DNA from 3 places in the Clostridium thermarum genome. Region 2 is predicted to be linked to each of the others. Evidence: predicted binding sites of a transcription regulator. Region 2 holds the regulator's gene; each other region holds the start of a gene.
The links. The regulator Rex, encoded in region 2, represses fermentation and respiration genes when NADH is low (regulators of the CRP and FNR family bind a similar motif). The targets are predictions, from matches to a motif close to ATTGTTAANNNNTTAACAAT.
Positions count from the first base shown of each region.

Region 1: the regulator Rex is predicted to act here: its motif matches at 6,647-6,666, upstream of FHY60_RS01710 (DUF5692 family protein).
Region 3: the regulator Rex is predicted to act here: its motif matches at 7,024-7,043, upstream of adhE (bifunctional acetaldehyde-CoA/alcohol dehydrogenase).

Region 1 is NZ_CP040924.1:375,874-383,827, forward strand. It holds gene FHY60_RS01670 (vWA domain-containing protein) at 1-3, opposite strand, end outside; gene FHY60_RS01675 (hypothetical protein) at 121-402, shown strand; gene FHY60_RS01680 (glycosyltransferase family 39 protein) at 560-2,323, shown strand; gene FHY60_RS01685 (putative bifunctional diguanylate cyclase/phosphodiesterase) at 2,684-4,435, shown strand; gene FHY60_RS17705 (hypothetical protein) at 4,481-4,678, shown strand; gene FHY60_RS18575 (hypothetical protein) at 4,622-4,954, opposite strand; gene FHY60_RS18200 (hypothetical protein) at 5,099-5,347, shown strand; gene FHY60_RS01700 (GreA/GreB family elongation factor) at 5,529-5,993, shown strand; gene FHY60_RS01705 (TetR/AcrR family transcriptional regulator) at 6,009-6,581, shown strand; gene FHY60_RS01710 (DUF5692 family protein) at 6,718-7,695, shown strand; gene hypB (hydrogenase nickel incorporation protein HypB) at 7,846-7,954, shown strand, end outside.
Region 2 is NZ_CP040924.1:3,002,808-3,010,761, reverse strand. It holds gene FHY60_RS13635 (ABC-F family ATP-binding cassette domain-containing protein) at 1-621, opposite strand, end outside; gene FHY60_RS13630 (redox-sensing transcriptional repressor Rex) at 938-1,576, shown strand; gene FHY60_RS13625 (IS30 family transposase) at 1,892-3,187, opposite strand; gene FHY60_RS13620 (short-chain-enoyl-CoA hydratase) at 3,512-4,294, shown strand; gene FHY60_RS13615 (acyl-CoA dehydrogenase) at 4,330-5,469, shown strand; gene FHY60_RS13610 (electron transfer flavoprotein subunit beta/FixA family protein) at 5,492-6,271, shown strand; gene FHY60_RS13605 (electron transfer flavoprotein subunit alpha/FixB family protein) at 6,295-7,296, shown strand; gene FHY60_RS13600 (3-hydroxybutyryl-CoA dehydrogenase) at 7,379-7,954, shown strand, end outside.
Region 3 is NZ_CP040924.1:2,213,010-2,220,963, forward strand. It holds gene FHY60_RS10060 (glycoside hydrolase family 3 protein) at 1-1,405, opposite strand, end outside; gene FHY60_RS10065 (DUF4367 domain-containing protein) at 1,649-2,467, opposite strand; gene FHY60_RS10070 (sigma-70 family RNA polymerase sigma factor) at 2,460-3,002, opposite strand; gene FHY60_RS10075 (ECF transporter S component) at 3,422-3,976, opposite strand; gene adhE (bifunctional acetaldehyde-CoA/alcohol dehydrogenase) at 4,176-6,773, opposite strand; gene FHY60_RS10085 (hypothetical protein) at 7,413-7,954, shown strand, end outside.

The sequences.
Region 1 (7,954 bases), 1.2 Mb from region 2:
CATGAAAAGGAAGATAATATACTCTTATGTATAGGTGCTTTGGCCACAATAATTTTCGTATATATTTATATAGATTAATTTGGTATACTTGAGATGAAAATATAAAGGAGAGGATACAATATGGATAGGTTACTCATTATAATTGTAATAGTATTTTTAGTCTTTTCACTCCTTACCTATTTACTTCATAGGCTTTTCAAGAAAGCAAGAGTAGTAAAATATCTTCCTGCAATTCTTTGTCTTATAATCACCATAGTCAACATAGTAATAGCTAGAAGTGGAACCGGAGAAGGATTTGGTGATCTTGCTAGGATAATTATCGCAATGATTACCTTTGCAGGCTTTATATCAGGTATGCTCAGTGCACTGTGGTTTGATTATATTGCCTCAAAGTCTAGATAAGATGGCAGCGGGACGTTTTGTTTGACACATTTCTGTGGAAAGCAAAGCGTCCTGATGGCTTAAAAGAGGATTTTTTGCAGCCTTGTAGAAATCTATAAAGGTATAAAAATATAATTACCGGAATATATAGAATATTATTAAGTCGAGAGGTGCCTCAATGCTTAAAAAGAAAGATTACATACTTATTTTTTTGTTAACTTTAATATATTCTGTAATTGCCTTATTTAATCTGGGAACTACAAAGGTGCCGGAGAGTTTTTGGCAGCCTAAAGTCCTTGGTGAAACTTTTTATGTTGATCTCGGAGAGGATAAGGAGCTTGAAAAGATCAGCTATTTTGTGGGCCTTGGCGAAGGAACCTACAATGTGAGTTTTTCCACCGATAAGGTTAATTGGAAGAACAGAACGGCTATGGACCAGCACAAAATATTTAGGTGGACTACCGTGGATGTGGATACCAGAGCAAGATATGTTAAATTTACAGTAATCAAGCCGGATGGAATGCTGAACGAAATTGGCATATTCGCCAAAGGGGAGGATAAGCCCCTTCCGATAGTGGAATTGATTGAAGAAAAGGTATCCGCAAAGGGCCAGGGAAGTCCCCAGCTGGTATTCGATGAGCAGCAGTACGTGCAGTCAGAGCGATCATTCCTAACCGGCATGTATTTTGATGAACTATATCATGGAAGAACAGCCTATGAAATGTTATACAAGCTAGAGCACTATGAGTGGACACATCCACCTTTGGGAAAAATATTTATAGCTCTGGGGGTAGCTATATTTGGCATGAATCCATTCGGGTGGAGAATTGCAGGAACACTCTTTGGTATTGCAATGATCACCTGCATCTATATCCTGGGAAAGAGGTTGTTTAAGAGGACAGAATTTGCATTCCTTACAGCCTTTTTACTGACCTTTGATTTTATGCATTTTACCCAGACAAGAATAGCTACAGTGGATGGATATGCAGTATTTTTTATAATATTGATGTATTACTTTATGTTAAAATTCATTGAGACAAAACCAAGCAAAGCTGGGCTTAAGAAATCTATAGTCTCCCTGGGACTTTCCGGCTTGTTTTTCGCCTTTGGAGCGGCTACAAAATGGATTTGTATTTATGCTGCTGTGGGACTGGCAATTTTGTTTTTTAAGGAAATATATGATAGGTATACTGAATACAAGAAGGCGGTAGAATATTTAAGGCTGGAAAATGCTGCAGAGAATATGGATGAATATGAAGCTTGCAGCAATATAAAAGCTAATTTCAAAAAACATACAGTCAAAACAATAGGCTGGGCTGTTCTATTCTTTATTGTAATACCCCTTGCAGTATATATAGCTTCCTATATTCCATTTATGATGATTCCGGGACCAGGACATGGGCTTATTGATGTATTTAAGGTCCAGGTGCGTATGTTCAGCTACCATAATGATCTTGTGGCTACCCATCCCTATGCATCGCCATGGTACGAATGGCCTATTATCTTAAGGCCTATGTGGTACTATTATGGCAAGGACTATCTGCCGGCAGGGAAGATGTCCAGTATAGTTGCCATGGGAAATCCGGCTGTATGGTGGCTAGGTTCCTTGGCCTTTATTGCCGTGATTATAATTGGACTGAAGAAGAAGGATAAGGTAGCTTTCTTTATAGTATTGGGAGGCTTATCAAATTATTTACCCTGGGTACTGGTTTCCAGGATAACCTTTATATATCACTTTTTTGCATCAGTTCCTTTTATCATACTGAGCATCGTATATATGGCGGCACATCTATATGAAAAGAAAAAAAGCAGAAGATACCATATTTATGGCTATATGGTGCTGGTGGTAGCCCTGTTTATTCTGTTCTATCCTACCATATCCGGTACCGTGGTTGATGAAAGCTATGGATTCGGATTTTTGAAAATGTTTGAAGGCTGGTAATAGTATTCAATTAGTAATTAATAATGAGTAATTATGGATGAAATTCAGCGGAGCTGATTTTCTACAAAATTATATTATAAAAACTGCGTTGTGACGCAGTTTTATTTTTTTGAGCCACCCAAGCTGTTGGTTGGGTAAATAGTTATATTATCACATGCCTAAAAAATTATTAAATTGAAGATTTTTCGTAGTTAAACGAAGAAAAATCCTCCATAACTACTCATTACATTTCCGGTGAATCATAAAAGGAATTTATTAAGCTTTGTTGAATAATATATTGTTGAGTAATAGATAGTTGTTTAATTTAAGTGATAAGAGGTTCAGAGAAATAAATACATATTATTCTTTAAGAGGTAAATTATGGAAAAGTTTGAAATGGCAGAAATTTGTGAAAAAGATATAGAACATACTGTAATGGAACTAATGAAAAAGCAAGAGGAATTAAAGAAAAGAGAAGAACGCTACAGGGTAATTGCAGAGGCTACCAAGGATATCATCTGGGAAATGGATCTGACCAGCCACCAGTGGTATTTTAATGGCAAGCTATATGATATTCTTGGTTATAATCCTGGAGAATTGGAGAACTTAGAGGCGTGGTTTAACATTATCCATCCTAGCGATATAGAGCTTGTAAGAGAAGCTATTAGAAAGCAAAGTGGTAAAAATATTGAAGTTCACACCTTCGAATATAGGGTTAAGTGTAAAGATGGGACATACAAGTGGCTGGTTACAAATTCAAAATGTGAATATGATGAGGGAGGAAAGCCAATCAAGGCCTTTGGAGTACTTACGGATATAACAGAACTCAAAGAGCAGCAAAAGAGAATATATGATTTGGCTTATTATGATCCTGTGACCGGTCTCCCTAATAGGATTATGCTGGCAGAAGTAATTAATGAAAAGATAAAAAAGGCTAATGAAAGCAAGTCAAAATTTTCAATGATCTACATAGACTTGGATAACTTTAAGGTCATTAATGATTCTTATGGACATTCATTAGGAGATAAACTACTGGTGGAGGTAAGCAAGAGGCTTAAAGAAATTAACAGAAATAAGATCAATAGCTTTAGACTGGGTGGAGACGAATTTATCGTTTTAATGGAAGACATCAAAGATAAAGAGGAAGTAGAGCAACTTTCAAGATATTTGCATAAGGTCTTAGCCAGTGTTATTTGCATTGACGGAAAGGTATTTCACATAACCCACAGTAGTGGTGCCGTAATTTATCCCGATCATGGTACAGATTTTAACGAGCTCCTAAAAAATGCGGACACAGCCATGTATAAGTCGAAGGAAGCAGGCAGAGGCAATAATTCTTTTTATGATGACAAGATGGGAGAAGCAGCCATAGAGAAAATTAAAATTGAGGCAGACTTGCATAAGGCTATAGAGAATAACGAGTTTCAACTATATTACCAACCTATTGTTGATGTAGCAGATGCAAGAATAAAAGGGTGTGAAGCCCTGGTGAGATGGATACATCCCAAGGAAGGTATGATTTCACCGGCGAAATTTATTAGTATTGCAGAAGAAAATGGAACTATAATAGAAATAGGGCGGTGGGTCTTTGAGAATGCATGTAAATATGCAAAAAAGATGTATGACAGGGGGTACACTGATTTTTATGTTTCAGTCAATATTTCACCTCATCAACTGCTCCAAAAGGAGTTTACTGATTTAATCTTAAAGACCATAGAGAAGGTAGGTGTGGCTCCGGAACTTATATTGATAGAGATTACTGAATCAGTGTTGATAGAATCTATGAACTTAGCTGTCAGAAAGTTAAAAAAGCTCAGAGACAAAAATATAAAGATAGCTCTGGATGACTTTGGCTGCGGATATTCTTCACTGACATATTTACGGACCCTGCCAATAAATTTGGTTAAAATAGATAGGTCCTTTATCTCTGATATAAAGTCTGAGGAAGATACACAAAATATTACTAACATTATTATCCTCCTGGGAAAACAGTTAGGCTTAAATGTTATTGCTGAAGGAGTAGAGAATCATAGCCAGCTGAATTATTTGAAAAAACATAAATGCGACATGTTTCAAGGGTATTTGGTCAGTAAGCCAGTGCCTGAAGAAGAATTTATCAAATTGTTGAAATAAAAAATACTTTAAGCTCCTAGGATACCTCTAGAAGGAAGGACTATAATGAAAACTAAAAATGTTCAAATGTCAGAATCATATCTTGCAGGAATGCTGCTTGCAGTTGTGGGTGGTTTCTTGGATGCTTACACCTATATCTTAGAGGCCATATATTTAAGGGGAGCCGTCTTGGACTCCCCTATAGCTTTATTCAATATATTTGGTGCCTCCATGCAGATGAGTCAGAAGAAAGGAACTTTTTAAGACATCCAGTTCATTGAGGATAGTATCTATATCTCCGCCATTTCCTGTCAAAGTCTTTATTCTGACCTTTATATTATCTATTTGATTTGCATAATTATGCTCCTGCTCTCTAAGATTGTCAGCAAGATGCTTAATGAAGGAACCCATTTCATCGGCAGTACCCGCCAAGCGGTTAAACATGATGAGGTAACTTCTCAATAGCTCATTGTCGATATCGTAGGGATATCTAACATCGTGATCGAGCTCGCTCCAAGCTTCCTCAAATATGGTCCTCACCTGAATTTCTGCAAAGATAGTTTCATTGGTTGGGTGAGACTTTATTACATAATTAAAACAAAGAGGTTCACACAGTGCGAAATTAAAGAATTTTCTGAAAACAACGATAATATAGTATAAGAAAATAGAAAGGTGGTGCAGGATATGTATGAAAAAAATATAAGAAGTAATTTTAAAGATTTTAATATTCCAAGACAGGAGAGAATACCGGGAAGGGAAAAGCTCAGTTATGAAGATAAGCTTAGAAGCGCTGCTGAACATCTGTCTCAATTTGCAGATTTTCATGGAATAATTGATAGATTAGAAAAGATAAAAGAAGAGGAAAAAAGAAAGGCAGATCCTGTACTGAACTTTATCTATCATTTGCAAAAGGTTAAGGTTGAGAAAAGTTAAATATGAGGGAATTTACAGTGTTTTGCGAAATATATGCAGATGAAAATTATAGGGGTGTAAGATATGGAAGTCCTGAAGAAATTCAAAAACTAATGCTATGTTACATCTTTTATCTTTTTCTAAATATTATATAATATTAGTATAATATTATATAATATTTCTCAAGGAGGGTTACCCTTAAATGAACAACACACTGACGAAAGAAAATATGAGAAAGTTAAAAGAAGAATTAGAATATAGAATGACAGTAAAAAGAGCAGAAATAGCCAGAGAAAAGGCAGAAGCGGCGGCTCATGGCGACAGGTCTGAAAATGCGGAATATAAGGAGGCCTGTGCCAATTATAGAGAAAATGATAATAGGATACAGTACTTATTAAACATGATTAATACAGCAACAGTAATCGATGAAAATGAGGTTGACCAATCAGTTTTGGGTATCAACAAGAAAGCCCGTATTAAGTTTGTAGAATACGACGATGAAGATGTGGTAACCTTAGTGACTACTATGGATGCGGACCCTGAAAACATGCTTATAAGCATAGAATCTGATTTAGGAAAAGCCTTGATGGGAAAAAGAGCTGGGGACGTGGTTGAAGTTAATGCTCCCAGCGAGAAGTATACCGTTGAAATCTTAGAAATACTGTAGTAAAAGGAAGGGCCTATGAAACAGAATGCAAAAGCTGCCATAATAGACTCCTTTAAAGAACTGATAAGTAAGAAAGCAATAGATAAGATTACAGTGAAGGCGCTTTGTGAACACTGCGGCGTAAACAGACAGAGCTTTTATAATCATTTTACGTATATAATGGATGTTTTTAAATTCATATTTCACCAGGAGTTATCAAAGGAGATTGCCCAAAACAGAACCTTTGAAACCTGGGCAGGAGGCTTTTTGGCCACCATGAATTATTTAAAGAGAAATTCAAAAATGATGCTGCATGTGTACTATTCTTCTTATTGGCAGGAAGCTAAAACCTATATTGCCCACCTTTCCGGAAGGCTTATGGAGGGTGTAGTTGATGAGTGCGTTGAAAAAATGCAAGTAAATTTAAAGGACAAGGACCGAAGCTTCATAGTTAATTTTTATGTACATGTATTTAATGGACTCATGATTGACTGGGTAGATAGTGGAATGGAAGAGGAGCCTGAGATTATCCTAAAAAGACTTCTTGTTATGATTACAGGAAGTATTCCAAGATCTGTGGAGGCCTTTGTAAAAGAAGATATAAGTTAATAACCATACGTTAAAATGAAAGTGTAAAAATTAGACACTTTCATTTTTTTGTCTATTGCAGATTGATTGTGAAAAATTATACAATATAAATATAGAGCACTAATAATTTACAATAAAGGATGTAAGGAGGAATAGTATGTTTATTTTCAATTATGCCGACGGTGCAACTACATTAGGCGTATGGGGAGTATGGCTCCTTGTATTTTCAGGGCTTTTTATCTTTAATGAAGTGGCTCGTCGATGGAAGTATGTGGGACTTTTCAGTTTTGTTGTGTTACCATTAGTTCTTTCTGTACTGTGGTTTACTGTGCTAAAAGAGAAAACGTATACAGACTGGTTTCATTTAGCAAAGGTGTATTCTTCAACAGCAGGTTGCATAGGCTTCTGGTGCATCAGACATGTTAAATGGACTAACAAAGAGACAGGAAAGGAAGTTAGATTAGCTGATAAGAAATGGGCCTTAGCTTTCCCGCCGCTGATACTTGCCATTAACATACTGGAGGCAGTAGCCCGAGATTTCCAAATCGGGATTCAATATCAGGGTGGAGGAATCTTGGTTGATGATGCTATGTATGTTCTTGGAGGTTCCTGGAATTTCATGAACGGTATAGCAGGTATTCTTAACATTATAACTATAACCGGATGGGTGGGTATTTGCTTAAGAAAGGAAACTGCCAAAGACAGAAGCAAAGATATGCTTTGGCCGGACATGCTGTGGTTTTGGATAATAGCCTATGATCTATGGAATTTTGCATATACATACAACGCTTTACCTGGACATGCTTGGTACTGCGGTTTTGCGCTTCTTCTAGCTCCAACTCTCTGTGCCTTTACGGTAGGAAAGGGAGCATGGCTGCAGCATCGTGCACAAACTTTGGCTATATGGTGTATGTTTGCGCAGACCTTTCCGGCCTTCCAAGATCAGGGGGCTTTTGCTGTGGCATCCTCTTATAAGGAGGCACCACTCTTTGGTTTCAGCTTTGCTGCTCTATTAGCCAATATAGTAGTACTGATTTACATGATATACAAGGTAGTAAAGACAAAGAGAAATCCTTATTTTGGCGAGCTTTATACAGATTTAAGGGCTCATAAGGAAGTTAAAGCTCTTTCTTAGGGGGGAGGTACCTTGCGGAGGTGCCCTTGTGAGGTGCCAGGCACCTCACAAGTCACAAGTCACGACGACAACTCACATATTTCATTGCATATCTGTAATGTTTATTTTTATATAGTATAAGAATTTAAATGAATTGGAGGATTTGATGGTATGTCTGACTACAAAGTTCTAGAGATTAAGCGAAGTATTTTCGAAGACAACGATAGGCAAGCTAATTTGCTAAGGGAAGAACTAAAAAGAAACAAGACCTTTTTATTGA
Region 2 (7,954 bases):
ATCTTCCAACCACTCTATGGCGTTTAAATCCAAATGGTTCGTAGGTTCATCCAGCAAAATTATATCTGGTTTTGTAAGCAGTAGCTTGCAAAGAGCAGCCCTTGTCTTTTGGCCTCCGCTTAGAATATTTATGTTCTTTGAAAAGTCTTCCTCGGTAAAGCCTAAACCTGTAAGTACACGGTGAACCTCGCCCTTATAAGTATAGCCGCCTCTTTTTTCTAAAAGTTCGCAAGTGGTGGTGTATTCCCTTATTATTCTATTGTGATAATCTTCTTTGGAAGCATCATAAGGTTCATTTAACTTTTCTTCTAAGTCAGCCATCTTTTTCTCTAAATTAATCAAATCTTGAAAAACCTTTAGAGCTTCTTCATAAATTGTACTGGTACTGTCCAAAGAGAGATGCTGAGACAAGTAGCCAATGGTCTTTCCCTTGTCTATATAGACCTCTCCGCTGTCCTGTGACAGCTGCCCTGTCAATATTTTGAATAAGGTGGACTTACCGGCTCCGTTAGCTCCTATAAGACCAACCTTATCACCTTCGTTTATGTTAAAGGTTATGTCCTCCAGTATTACGTCTACACCGTAACTCTTGTGTATATTTTTACAACTCATTACTATCATTTATCTATCATTCCTTTAGGATATTTTTTCACATACGATTACAGGGTATAAAACCCTTTATAATTATAATATTAATAAGTGAGTTTAACAACTTTATAATTATTTACTAATGAATAATGTAATTATTCGATACAAAAGGTCATAATGAATAGTATGTAAACTTTGCGTCTAGCCTTGACTTTATAGGTGTTTTTGTATGATAATAATTTGGTAGGAAAAATTATTGCATTGTTCTATAAGTATATTTCCAATAATGAAAATTATAACAAAGTTAAATATACTATTCTATTCTATCCTATATGTAAAGAGGTGTGTTATGGAAAGAAAAAAGAATATTTCAATGGCGGTGATAAAGAGACTGCCAAAGTATCACAGATATCTTCGTGAAATGTTAAATAATGACGTTGATAGAATTTCATCCAAGGACTTAAGTGAAAAGATAGGTTTTACTGCATCGCAAATCAGACAGGACTTGAACTGTTTTGGAGATTTTGGTCAGCAAGGCTATGGTTATAACGTTAAGGAACTATATAATCAAATAAGCGGGATCCTAGGACTAACTAAAGAGTATAAGACTGTAATCATAGGTGCAGGAAACATAGGTCAGGCCATTGCAAACTATACCAGGTTTTCAACCTTAGGTTTTAAACTCCAGGCAATCTTTGATGCTAATCCGAAGCTTATCGGCTTGAGAATTAGAGATGTAGAAATACATGATATCGATAGTATGCAGGACTTTCTGAAAAGTAATCCCATAGACATAGGAATAATTTGTGTTCCAAGAATAAATGCACAAAAAGTATGTGATATGCTTGTAGCCAATGGAGTAAAGGGAATATGGAACTTTGCACCGGTTGATCTTAATACTCCAGAAAATGTAATAGTGGAGAATGTTCATTTAAGTGAAAGCTTGTTGACCTTAACCTACTTATTGAACGAGAAAGAATCAGAATAAAAATTGTCGGCATGTTAAACTATTAACGCAAATTTTAAAAAAATTAATAAAGGGTGAATTGAAAAGTTAACTTCCACTTTGTAGAATTAACTTCCACCGTAAAATCGATACTAGATAAGATTTTTGGTTATAAGAGTAATTTTTTGCTTATTTTAGACAAAAATGAGGTATAATTTAAGTAGCTCAAGCAGATTTCAGCTGATTTTGGGTATAGCAAACAAAGGGTGAATATTTTCCGTTTTTTTTGCAAAGGTAAATTCCACCCATTGAAAAAGTTTTAACTTAAGCGCCAGCGGTAATCCCTGCTTGAGTAGGTTAATATTTTAATAAACTCGGATTCATGATAATCTCATTTGGTTTGATGAGTTCTGAATCCAACTTTGCGAGCGTTTTAGCGCCGTAAAGGAAGCTGAATACCGAGTATGGAGACTGGTCATTCAGCTTTTTTCTTGAATAAGAATTAATGTGACTCATCATCAATGAGATATCCTTCTGTTGAAATGAGTTGAAGCTCTGGCCTTTAGGAACAATTCTCCGGATCAATTCATGGTTGTTTTCTGCAGCACCTTTCTGATATGGCGCTGAAGGGTCGCAGTAGAAGATGCGTGTTATGCGGTTTCCCTGCCTATCAAACTCGATAGCCTTTGGATTTGTAAACTCACTGCCGTTGTCAGTTAGAATGACAGGAAATAGTTTTAGAAAAGTGTCAGGCCCCAGTTCCAAATAAAGATTTTCGAAAATATCTATGACGGAACGTGAAGTGTTTGCATCCCTAATAAAAGCAAGCATAAACTGAGAATCAACGAAATGGATAGTGAGCAACACCTTACCACCTTTAGTACCTTCAACAGAATCCATTTCAACTACTGGAGTATCAGGATTTTCCTTCATGAATTCAAGAAAATCCTGATATGTGCGTCCAATTCTGTAGGACTTATCCACTTTAAAATGATTTTTAAGCTTTTTTCTTGGACGATAAACAACTTTTCTTGGAAGGTCAATATTTTTTGTGGAGAAAAGATTGTAATCAATATAGTTGTAGATTGATTTTTCACTATGCATGATAAGGTCTCTGTTATTAACGCAGATATGGTGTATAGATTGACCTCTTTGAATGAGTGGGGTTATGATTTTATCAAGACGTTTAATCTCGTCCTCAGAAATAGTTATGCCGCTTCGTGACTCAGAACGACGAAGTACATATTCATCATGGGCATAGGAAGCATTATAGATTGCTTTCTCCAGAGTACATTTTGTAAGGCTAGCACATCCATTGCACACATAAGGTGGCTTAGAGAGTAAGTGACAAGTATATGCTTTGTAATCAGAACAGAATTTTGAACAATCTGAACAAAAGCGACAGCGTCGAATTCTACAATGTGATTTCTCACATAGATATGTATGGTTGCAAGTTAAACGATGAATACAGTTGTTAAAAGGTCTACCGTAAGAACCTGTTCGCTTGTACATGATATGATTTTTAACCTCTTTGGAAATGGTTGTACAATCTCGATCAAGCTCTCGGGCTATTGCTTTGAAAGAAAGGGAGGCTTTAAGCATTATTTCAATAGAGACTCTTTCCTCTAACGTAAAGTGTTTGAATTTAGCCATAATGAAAAACTCCTTCCTTACCAAGCAAGGATTACTGTAATGACGCATATATCAATATAATAATATTTTGTATTACTAAATTCCACTCTCTATACTCTTTCATATTTGTAGAATTAAAATCCACTCTTACCACCTAGAGAGGTGGAATTTACTTTTGCAATTAAAGAAAATTAATAAAGACGTGTATAATTCTACATAAACTATTGTAAATTATCTAATATATGTATATAATCATAATTGAAGCGGATTTTGCTTCAATTATTTTTATTTTAGATTGTTATAATATTAACAATTCCAACAATAAAACTAAGGGGGATTATTCTTATGGAACTGAATAATGTTATTATTGAAAAAGAAGGAAAAGTTGCCGTTGTGACAATAAACAGACCTAAGGCCTTAAACGCATTAAATTCAGAAACGCTAAAAGAGTTAGATTATGTAGTGACAGAACTGGAAAATGATGAGGAGATATACGCTGTAATATTGACCGGAGCTGGTGAAAAGGCCTTTGTTGCCGGAGCAGATATAACTGAAATGAAGGACCTAAATACTATAGAAGGAAGAAAGTTCTCCATTTTAGGTAATAAGGTGTTCAGAAGATTAGAAAACCTTGAAAAGCCTGTTATAGCTGCAATCGGTGGTTTTGCACTAGGTGGCGGCTGTGAACTGGCAATGGCATGTGACATAAGATTAGCTTCAGACAAGGCAAAGTTTGGACAACCAGAAGTTGGCCTTGGAATAACTCCCGGATTTGGTGGTACACAAAGATTAGCTAGACTTGTTGGAACAGGAATGGCTAAGGAATTAATATATACCGGTAAGATAATTAAGGCAGATGAAGCTTTAAGAATAGGACTTGTAAACAGAGTTGTTGAAGGTGAAAAGCTAATGGAAGAAGCAAGGGCTATGGCTCAGACCATTGCTGCCAATGCTCCTATAGCAGTAAAACTTTCAAAGGCTGCAATAAACAGAGGAATGCAATGTGATATGGATACTGCTCTTATGTACGAAGCTGAAGCCTTTGGTGAGTGTTTCTCTACAGCTGACCAAAAGGAAGGAATGACTGCCTTCGTTGAGAAAAGAGAAAAAAGCTTTCAAAACAAATAGAAAAAGTAATTGATAATTAAGGAGGTCAATGTTAAATGAATTTTACATTATCAAAAGAACAAGAGTTAGTTAGACAAATGGTAAGAGAATTTGCCGTAAATGAAGTTAAGCCAATAGCCGCTGAAATTGATGAAACAGAAGAATTCCCCATGGAAAATGTAAAGAAAATGGCCAAGCTCGGCTTCTTTGGAATACCTTTTAAAACAGAATTTGAAGGAGCAGGTGGAGACAGCCTTTCCTATATACTAGCTGTTGAAGAATTATCCAAGGTATGTGCAACTACAGGAGTTATACTTTCAGCTCACGTTTCTCTTTGTGCATCAGTTATAGATGCTTTTGGAACTCCGGCTCAAAAAGCTAAATATTTACCTGACCTTGCCAGCGGAAGAAAATTGGGTGCCTTCGGCTTAACTGAACCTAATGCAGGAACAGATGCAGCCGGACAACAGACTGTTGCAGTATTAGATGGAGATCACTATATATTAAATGGCAGCAAGGTGTTTATAACAAACGGGGGTGTTGCTGATACTTTCATAATATTCGCCATGACTGACAGAAGTAAGGGAACAAAAGGCATATCAGCCTTCATAGTTGAGAAGAGCTTCCCAGGCTTCTCCATCGGAAAGAAAGAAAACAAGCTTGGTATCAGAGCTTCCTCTACAACAGAATTGATCATGGAAAACTGCATAGTGCCAAAGGAAAACTTGATTGGACAAGAAGGTAAGGGCTTTGCCATAGCAATGAAAACTCTTGACGGAGGAAGAATTGGTATAGCAGCTCAGGCTTTAGGTATAGCAGAAGGTGCTTTTGAAGAAGCAGTAAACTACATGAAGGAAAGAAAGCAATTCGGTAAGCCATTAGCAGCCTTCCAGGGCTTACAGTGGATGATGGCAGAGTTGGAAGTTAAGATAGAAGCGGCTAGGATGCTTGTTTACAAGGCTGCATGGTTAAAGGACAACGGACTTCCATACTCCGTGGACGCTGCAAGAGCTAAGCTATTTGCATCAGAAGTAGCAATGGAAGTTACAACTAAAGCGGTTCAGGCCTTTGGTGGATATGGTTACACTAAGGAATATCCGGTAGAAAGAATGATGAGAGATGCTAAGATCACTGAAATCTATGAAGGAACATCACAGGTTCAGAAGATGGTTATAGCAGGTAACATTTTTAAATAAGATTCATAGGAGGAAGAGTTAGATGAATATAGTTGTATGTTTAAAGCAAGTACCAGATACTACAGCAGTTAAGATAGATCCTAAGACTGGAACCCTTATCAGAGAAGGAGTACCTTCAATTATAAATCCCGAAGACAAGCATGCCTTGGAAGAAGCCCTAGTATTAAAAGACAACTACGGTGCTAAAGTAACTGTAATAAGCATGGGACCACCACAGGCACAAAATGCTCTAAGAGAAGCACTGTCTATGGGTGCAGATGAAGCAATATTAATAACTGACAGAGCCTTTGGAGGATCAGATACTTTAGCTACCTCAGAAGCCTTGGCAGGAGCACTGAGAAAGTTAGACTACGATATAATCTTCGCAGGAAGACAAGCAATAGACGGAGATACTGCACAGGTTGGTCCGGAAATTGCTGAGCATTTAAATATTCCTCAGGTTACCTATGTACAGGAAGTTAAAATCAATGGTGATGTATTAACTGTAAACAGAGCCTTAGAAGATGGTTATGAAATAATTGAAGTTAAAACACCGGTACTTTTAACAGCTATTAAAGAATTAAACAATCCAAGATATATGAATGCAAGAGATATATTTGCATCCGCTAATAAAGAAATAAAAATTTGGAGTGTTAATGATATAGATGTAGATAAGACCAGGATTGGTCTTGCAGGCTCACCAACTAAGGTTAAGAAGTCCTGGGCTAAAGAAGTTAAGGGCAGCGGAGAGCTTATCAAGAAGCCTGTAGACGAAGCAGTACAATATGTTATCGGAAAACTTAAAGAAAAACACTACATCTAGTGTATTAATAGGAGGATTGTGAAATGAATTTAGCAGATTACAAAGGCGTTTGGGTATTTGCAGAGCAAAGAGAAGGCAAGCTTCAGAAGGTTTCTCTTGAGCTTTTGGGAGAAGGAAAAAAAATTGCAGATAAGTTAGGAGTAAAGCTTACAGCCTTACTTCTTGGAAATAATATAGAAGGTTTGGCTAAGGAATTAGCAGCTTTTGGAGCAGACGAAGTTTTAGTTGCAGATCATGAATTGTTAGCTAATTACACTACAGATGCTTACACAAAGGTTATATGTGACCTTGCAAGGGAAAGAAAGCCTGAAATAATTTTCATCGGTGCTACCTACATCGGAAGAGACTTAGGTCCAAGAGTAGCAGCAAGACTAACTACAGGTTTAACTGCTGACTGTACTTCTGTAGATATAGATGAAGAGACTAAGAACCTGATGGCTACAAGACCTGCCTTTGGGGGAAACTTAATGGCAACCATAGTTTGTCCAGACCACAGACCACAGATGGCTACAGTAAGACCGGGAGTATTCTCAAAGCTTGAAAAGGATGAAGCCAGAACTGCAGCTATAGAAAAGGTAGCAGTAGAATTAAGAGAAGAAGATATCAGAACAAAGGTTGTAGAAGTTGTTAAGACTGCTAAGAACCTTGTAGATATAGGAGAAGCAGAATTTATAGTATCCGGCGGTAGAGGTGTAGGTAACGCTGAAGGCTTTAAGCTGCTGCAGGAATTGGCAGATGTGCTTGGTGGAACTGTGGGTGGTTCCAGAGCAGCTGTTGATAAAGAATGGATAGGAAAGCATGCACAGGTTGGTCAAACTGGACAAACTGTTAAGCCAAAGGTTTATATCGCCTGCGGTATTTCCGGAGCAATCCAACACTTAGCAGGTATGCAGGATTCCGACTATATAATTGCTATAAATAAGGATGAAAATGCTCCAATCATGAAGATAGCTGACCTTGCTATTGCGGGAGACCTGTACAAGGTTGTTCCAGAAATGATTGCACAGCTCAAGGGTGAAAAATAATTAATAATGAATAATTAAGGTGGAAATTCAGCTTTATAGCTGAATTTCTGCTAATTATATTTTTAGAAGGAGGAAGTTTAGGATGGAAAAGATTTTTGTGCTTGGTGCCGGAACAATGGGAGCAGGTATTGCTCAAGCATTTGCTGCTAAGGGTTATGAGGTTGTAATCAGAGACATAAAGGACGAGTTCGTTGATAAAGGACTAAAGGGTATAAATAAGAGTCTTTCAAAATTGGTAGAAAAGGGTAAGATTACAGAGGAAGCTAAAGAGGATATACTTTCAAGAATAAGTGGAACTACTGATATGAATTTGGCTGCAGACTGTGACTTAGTAGTTGAAGCTGCTGTTGAAAACATGGAAATAAAGAAATCTATATTTGCAGAGTTAGATAAGATCTGTAAGCCTGAAACTATACTGGCTTCAAATACCTCTTCATTATCAATAACTGAAGTTGCTACAGCAACTAACAGACCTGACAAGGTTATAGGAATGCATTTCTTTAACCCAGCTCCTGTTATGAAGCTTGTTGAAATTATAAGAGGTATAGCAACTTCACAGGAAACCTTTGATAAGGTAAAGGAATTATCTGTAGCTATAGGCAAGGACCCTGTAGAAGTAGCAGAAGCTCCAGGCTTTGTTGTTAACAGAATACTTATA
Region 3 (7,954 bases), 790 kb from region 2:
CTATAGACTTTGGAAGATTCTTTTCTATTCTGTCTGCTAGGGATATCTTCTGCTTTGGCACCTCTTCAAAAGTTAATTCGTAGGTTCCATCAGCATTTCTCTTGCCAGGTTTCATTCTTGTAAAGTCTTCTGTAGGAGCGCAAGCCTCTTCCAACTGTTCTACCACCTGAAGTTCTTCTACCACATAACTTCCCACTTTTACAGCCTTCTTAACACTGCTTCCTGCATAGAAGTTATATTCTCCCTCTTCCAGAACATAGCAGGAAGGGTGCCCAGTGTAGCCTCCATCGTCATAGGAGGCCATCATATTAACAGGGAAACTTATTGTAAGCACTTCTGCTTCACCGGGCTCGAGCGTCTTAGTCTTAGCAAAGGCTGCTAAAACTCTTGCAGGCTTTCCCAGCTTACCTTGTGGTGCTTCAAAGTATATTTGAACTACTTCTTTTCCGGGATACTTGGTACCAACATTCTTTACTGTAGCCCCTATTTCTATGTACTTTTCTCCGTACTTGTCAACAACCTTTGCCTGGCCCGGTACTATCTCAAAGTCTGTATAAGATAGTCCAAAACCAAACTCATATTGAACCTTATCAGGACAGAAAGTCTCAAAATAACGGTAGCCTACATATATATCTTCCTGATAATAGTTTCTGTGTTCATCTCCGTAATTTTTTGTTGATGGATAGTCATCTATAGAATAGGCTATGGTGTCTGTCAACTTACCGCTTGGTGTAACATCTCCCATCAACACGTCAGCAGCGGCATTTCCGCCTTCCATACCGCCCTGCCATACATAGATAACTGCCTTAATATGGTTTAAGCAGCTTTCATCATTAACCCAGTTCATATCAATGATATTAGAAACATTTAGTACAACTGCTACATCTTCAAAATGCTTACATACTTTCCTAAGCATATCCTTTTCTTCTTCTGTCAACTGATAGCTTCCCGGAGCGTCAGCATTGTCCTTGTCTTCTCCGGCTGTACGTCCTATAACTACTATGGCCTTAGAGGATTTTTTTCTTGCTTCACTAACCAATTCATCAGTCAGTGGCATTTCCTTCTGGTGCCAGGGCTCTGCAGCCCAGCCACCGCCGCCGTTGTCAAAGGGATTTTTCTCAATCCATCTCTCGTATACAGCTGCCAAGGCTTCATTTACCACAATATTTTTCTTTCTGAGCCCATCTAGCAGGTTGGTTGTATATTGAACATTAACACTTCCGCCTGAACCAGTTCCGCTTCTATAATAATTAATTTGAATTCTACCAAAAATAGAAACCGCTTCTCCCTGAAGAATAGGAAGAACTTGATTTTCATTTTTTAATAATACAGCACCTTCTGCTGCAACTTTTCTGCTAAATTCAGCAAAGCCTTTTAGTGGAATTCCTATTGTCTGATTGTTCATTTACTTTACCTCCAAACGCTATGATAACACCATTATAGAATATAATATAAAACTTTGCTTTAACTTTTATATCAAATATTTTAGAAATCTTACTGTGGCCTATACATACTTGTATTATTTTTACATTTTAACTTCTTTACCCATTGAGATTGAACAGGGGCATTGTACTTTCTGAAAACAAGAAGAAGCTTGCAATATTAACAAGCTTCTTTTTTTAAATATCATACTATGAAATACTAATTATTATTTTATTGATCTTGCAACTTTTACAGCCTCTTCTTCGCTTATCTGTCCTTCTAAGATGTAAAGTACATCATCACTTATCCATCTCAATTGAGTGTAATCCGGTGCTATTTCTATATCATCTGCCCTAAGTTTTCCGGTAGTCATCTCTCCACTTGAACCGTTAATATCTACCACTTTACTGCCTGCGAAACCATCTATGGAGAAAGCCCCACTTCTCATAGTTATAGTAAAAAATCTGTCACTGTCTTCAAAGCTAATCATAACATCCATGCCCTTCTTACTCATATCTGCAGGCACCTGAACCAAGTTAAGTTCATAGTTTGCAGGTAAATACTGAGGCAGCTTTAATTTGCTTCCCATATACACTTTTGCAGCCTCTAATGTTCCCGGCTCATAGAGGGGGGTGCCAGTTCCTTCATAGGGTTCAGTACTTTGGGCAGGGGAGGTTTCACTGGCTCCTGCAGGGGCTTGAAGGGCACTGGAATCACTGGATACCGGATCATTAGGATTCAAGCTGGCATCATTAGGCTGCGTAGCATATAAATCCGTTCCGTTGGAGTTTTCTCCCGCAGCTTCCATCAAAGTACGGGGAGAATCTATCACCTGGTCTCTTCCATTTGGAAGCGGGTTAAAGTTTAACACTGCTAGTGCTAAGGCCGCTGCTACTGCAACAGCGGCAGGAGTCACTATAAAGCTTCGTTTTGAACTTGTTTCCTTTTTACACTTTTCTATAGTCCTCTTCTTTAAGTCTTCACTTACTACTATATCCTTCATCATATCATCTGCTATATTTTTAAACTCATCTAATTTATTCAACAGCTTCACTCCTTTCAACAATTTGCTTTTTTAATGTGTCTCTGGCCCTGGTAAGCCGGCTTCTCACTGTACCTTCCGGCACACCTAATATTTTTCCTATTTCTACAGTACTGTAGCTGTGATAATAAAAGAAAATTATTACTTCCTTATACTGTACAGGCAATTCTAGAACTCGCTTGTACAATTGCTCATTTTCTATATTCCAGATTGCTTCCTTTTCTATATCGTCATTCATGGCATTCATCAAATATTCTTCTTCCTGAACAACCTTTTGTGACCAGAAGCTCTTTAATATATCTTTACAAGTATTGATTGTTATGCTCATGAGCCAGGTCTTTTCACTGCTATGACCTTTAAATCTATCATAATTTTTTAGTACCTTAATAAACACTTCCTGAAAAGCATCCTCTGCTTTCTGTGTGTCCTTGAGGTACATGTAGGCTGTCCGCAGCACGTCATTGCCATACGTATCTATCATTCTCTCAATTTCTGCAGTTTTATTGTCTTTTTGTTTATGTTTTAAAAAGAAACCCAAAGTTCGGTCCCCCTCTTCTATGTCATGACATATTTCTATATATCAATCTTCTTTCTTGCAAGTAAGAATTTAATCTTCAATTATTAGACGAATATAAAAAATAAAACGCTCCATAAAAAAGTCAAAAATTTTTAAACTATTTATGGAGCGGAAACTTTTTCTGTCTCGTCTAATGGGTATAAGACAAGAAAACTTAAAAATTTAAGGAGGCAGATACTTCATAATCAATAAAAGAAAAGCTGTTAAGTAAGAAATGAAGTATTGAAGTGCTATCTCAACTATACAACTACTTTACCCATATCACGATTTCCAAAAAAAAATTAAAACTGCGTACCAACGCAGTTTTAATTATCAGTAATAAGCAGTAAGTAATTGTGGAGGATTTTTTCTCCGCTTCTCTCCGAAAAATCATAATAGTATTATCTTACTCCCTCCAGCTTTAGTGCCTTCCTTAAGGTTGCACTTAGCGGAAGGGCAATAATAATCCCCGCCACCGCCTGGCCAATGTTTCCCGGTATGTCCTTAGCGGAAGCTATAAAGCCTGCCCCCAAGCTCGCTTCTGCTCCGGTGATGAGGCTGATGATAAAGGCCCCGGCTACAAAGTACGCTATTATCATCCACAGGCCTGCTGCAATAAAGGCTACCAGGTTATTCCACAATACATTACCCTCACAGCCCTTTCTTAAAGCTATAGAAGCTGCTATATAGGCCATTAGGCCCTTAATTATAAATGTTGCCACTGCCCAAATGGGAGAATACAATAGGTCTGCTATAGTCATACCTATAGCAGAAGCTGCTGCTCCTTTTTTCTTTCCAAGGAGCATGGCTGCTACCAGCACCATACTATCACCTAAGTGAACGTAGCCATTAAAGGTATTAATTTTTATTGTATAGGTAGCAACAAAAACTACCGCTGCCATTAAGGCAGTGATGACTATGTTTCTAATGTGTCCATTCAAATTTGCATCCTGCATATTTTACCCCCCAATATATAGAACTTATGTAAAATTTAATTTGATTTCGAAATCATATTTTTATTATACGTATCTTTATTAATATTGCAAATGTACCGGTACAATCAACATACCACCGCTATAAATGACATCGTACTAACAAAACAAGGCTGCCTCACCCGGAAGTACTCCTTCCATGGTGAGACAGCCTGCTAAATATTTATTCCTGCTTTTGGATTTCTCCATAAGCATTTATATACATTTGCTTTATTTCACTTATTAATGGATATCTTGGGTTTGCACCGGTACATTGATCATCAAAGGCCTGTTCAGACATTTCGTCTAGGGTAGCATAGAACTTCATCTGGCTTACTCCTGCTTCATGAATTGACTTTGGAATATCTACTTTAGCCTTTAATTCATCAATAGCCTTTATCAGTAATTCGATTTTTTCTTCATCAGTGTTACCGCCTAGGCCAAGATAATCAGCAATTCTTCCATATCTCCATTTTGCGTTTGGATACTTGTATTGTGGGAAAGCGGCCTGCTTTCTTGGATTATCCACTGCATTAAATCTTATAACCTCATTAATTAGTATCCCGTTAGCCACTCCATGAGGTATATGGTGTATAGCACCAAGCTTATGAGCCATTGAGTGACATACTCCAAGGAAGGCATTGGCAAAGGCCATACCAGCTATAGTTGAAGCATGCGCCATCTTCTCACGGGCCTTAACATTTGTTGGACCTTCAGCATAGGCTATTGGCAGATACTTAAATATCAATCTGATAGCTTCCAGGGCTAATCCATTGGTATATTCTGAAGCCAGTACAGATACATAAGCCTCTAAGGCATGGGTCAATGCGTCTATACCCGAAGCTGCAGTAAGTCCCTTTGGCATCTGCATCATTAACTCAGCATCCACTATAGCCATATCAGGAGTTAATTCATAGTCTGCAAGAGGATACTTAACACCTGTCTTTTCATCAGTGATAACCGCAAAAGGTGTAACTTCTGATCCGGTACCCGCTGAAGTTGGTATACAAACCATGGTAGCCTTTTCTCCCATCTTAGGGAAGTTATATACTCTCTTCCTGATATCCATAAATCTCATGGCTAGGTCTTCAAATCTTACCTCAGGATGTTCATACATTACCCACATAATTTTTGCAGCATCCATTGGGGAACCACCACCAACTGCAATGATAGTATCCGGCTTAAAGCTCATCATCTCAGCTGCGCCCTTCTTTGCTGTAGCCAAGGTTGGGTCTGGCTCTACGTCAAAGAAGATTTTAAAGTCAATTCCCTGTTCATCTAGGATATCGGTAACCTTATTTACAAAGCCCAATTCATAAAGTACTTTGTCTGTAACAATAAAGGCCTTCTTTTTATTCATGTCCTTAAGTTCTCTAAGAGCAACTCCAAGACAGCCATATTTAAAGTATATTTTTTCCGGAACTCTGAACCACAGCATATTCTCTCTCCTCTCAGCCACACTCTTTACGTTTAACAGATGTTTAACTCCTACATTTTCTGACACAGAGTTACCGCCCCAGGATCCGCAGCCTAAGGTTAGGGATGGAGCCAATTTGAAATTGTAAAGGTCTCCTATGGCACCTTGGGAAGAAGGCATGTTTACAATGGTTCTGCCTGTTTTCATGGTTGCACCAAACTTCTCGATCCTCTTTCTTGATCTTACTTGATCTGTATATAAAACGGAAGTATGTCCAAAGCCGCCATATTCAACGAGCTTTGCAGCCTTATAAAGCGCCTCGTCAAAATCTTTAACTCTGTATACTGCAAGTATGGGTGACAGTTTCTCATGGGAGAAGGGTTCCTCAGGTTCAATGGATTCCACTTCACCAATAAGCACCTTAGCAGTTTCCGGTACTTCCACACCGGCTAGCTTTGCAATTTTGTAAGCAGATTGACCTACTATATCTGCATTTAGGGCACCGTCTTTCAAAATTATTTTTCTAACTTTATCAATTTCTTCCCCCTTTAATATATAGGCTCCCCTTTCTGCAAACTCTGTCATAACCTCATCATATACAGAATCTATAATCAGCACAGATTGTTCAGATGCACATATAACCCCATTATCAAAGGTCTTTGAAAGCAGGATTGAGTTTACTGCCATCTTGATGTGAGCAGTTTCGTCTATTATGGCAGGTGTATTTCCTGCCCCAACCCCTATAGCAGGTTTTCCTGAAGAGTAAGCTGCCTTAACCATACCTGGTCCACCGGTAGCAAGAGTTATATCGCATTCCCGCATAACCATTGCTGATAATTCTACTGAAGGCTCATCGATCCAACCTATGATATTTTCAGGTGCACCAGCCTTAACTGCAGCGTCAAGTACAATTTTAGCTGCTTCTATAGTGGCCTTTTTAGCCCTTGGATGGGGGGAGAAAATAACACCATTTCTTGTCTTTAGTGAAATTAAGGCTTTAAATATAGCTGTGGAAGTAGGATTTGTGGTAGGAACTACAGCAGCAACTACCCCTATAGGTTCTGCAACCTTAACTATGCCAAAGGAATCATCCCTCTCAATAACACCGCAAGTCTTGTCATCCTTATATTTATTGTATATATATTCTGAAGCAAAGTGATTCTTTATAACCTTGTCTTCTACTATTCCCATACCGGTTTCTTCTGTTGCCAGCTTGGCCAGTCTTATTCTTGCGTTAGTAGCCGCCATGGCAGCTTGACGGAATATTTCATCGACTTGCTCCTGAGTATAGGAAGCATATTTCTTTTGAGCCTCTCTAACCTGTTCTATTTTAATTTTTAGCTCTTCCTTATTTGTAACCTTCATATTGATTCCTCCTTTAAAAATATATTATTTTTTTAAAAGCTATAGGTAATTTTATTATGTTTAACAAAAAAGATTTTATTCATGGAACAAATATGTTATTATTTTAACATTTTGTTTTAAAATTTTTTTACCATATTTTATTGTTTGATTGAGTTTATTCCCATCTTTCGTCATTTATGTAATAATTCAATGTAGTTTTACTCAAATTTATTTATATAATATTATATTCACATTTGAGATATATTTTTATATTGTTAATAATTTAACAATTTTATATTACAATACTTTTTACGGCCTGTCAATACATATGATGAAAATTTTAAAAATAAAACAGTGAATTATTATGCTATTTTTCTTGAAGTATAGAACTGTTCCCTAGCCAGCCTTGATATTATTACACTATTACATTTAGTAACTTTTTAATATTATTGAAGCATATCAGGTTATTTTTTGTCAACAATGTTTTTTAATTAGTAATCGTTATCATTGCAACAAAATATCTTTCAGTAAAAAAATATATAAAAGCAGAATATTTCACCTTCTATCTCCAAACAATATTGTCATAAAGTAAATTCATCATTAAGTATTAAAAAGCAATAATAAATTAATGGAAAAAGTCGTTTAAAAGGAGGAATTCATATGAAATTTAAAGCGCTACTACTTACCTTCACAATTTTAAGTTCACTGATATTGGGCGTAGGCTGCGGAGGAAAGCAGACAGAACCAAGCAAACAACAGGAAACAACTCCTCCACAAACCACACCACCGGAAACAACTCCGGACGTTACCACCACCGCTTCAATTGTAAATGATGAAGCCGCCTTCGAAAAGGCAATAAGCAACACCGGAACATGGATCATAGCAACATTGAAAGATTTAACCTTCGATAAGGAACTAGTACTGGATGGTGAATTTAAAAACGGTAAAAAGGACGATGCTGGTAATGATATTATTCAGCGAAAGATAGCATTATACACTCAAAATGAAAATAGAGAAGTAACTAACAGGTTTACTTTGACTGCACCAAAGCTTACAATAAACAGTCCTAATGCCAGAATTCAAAGCGGAACCTTCAAAGGCGACTTATATGTTTCAGCTAAAAACTTCCAATTAGTAGATGCAACCGTGGAAGGAAATGTATTCTTTGCCTCCGAAGAAGCTCAATCCACTTTTAAGATGGA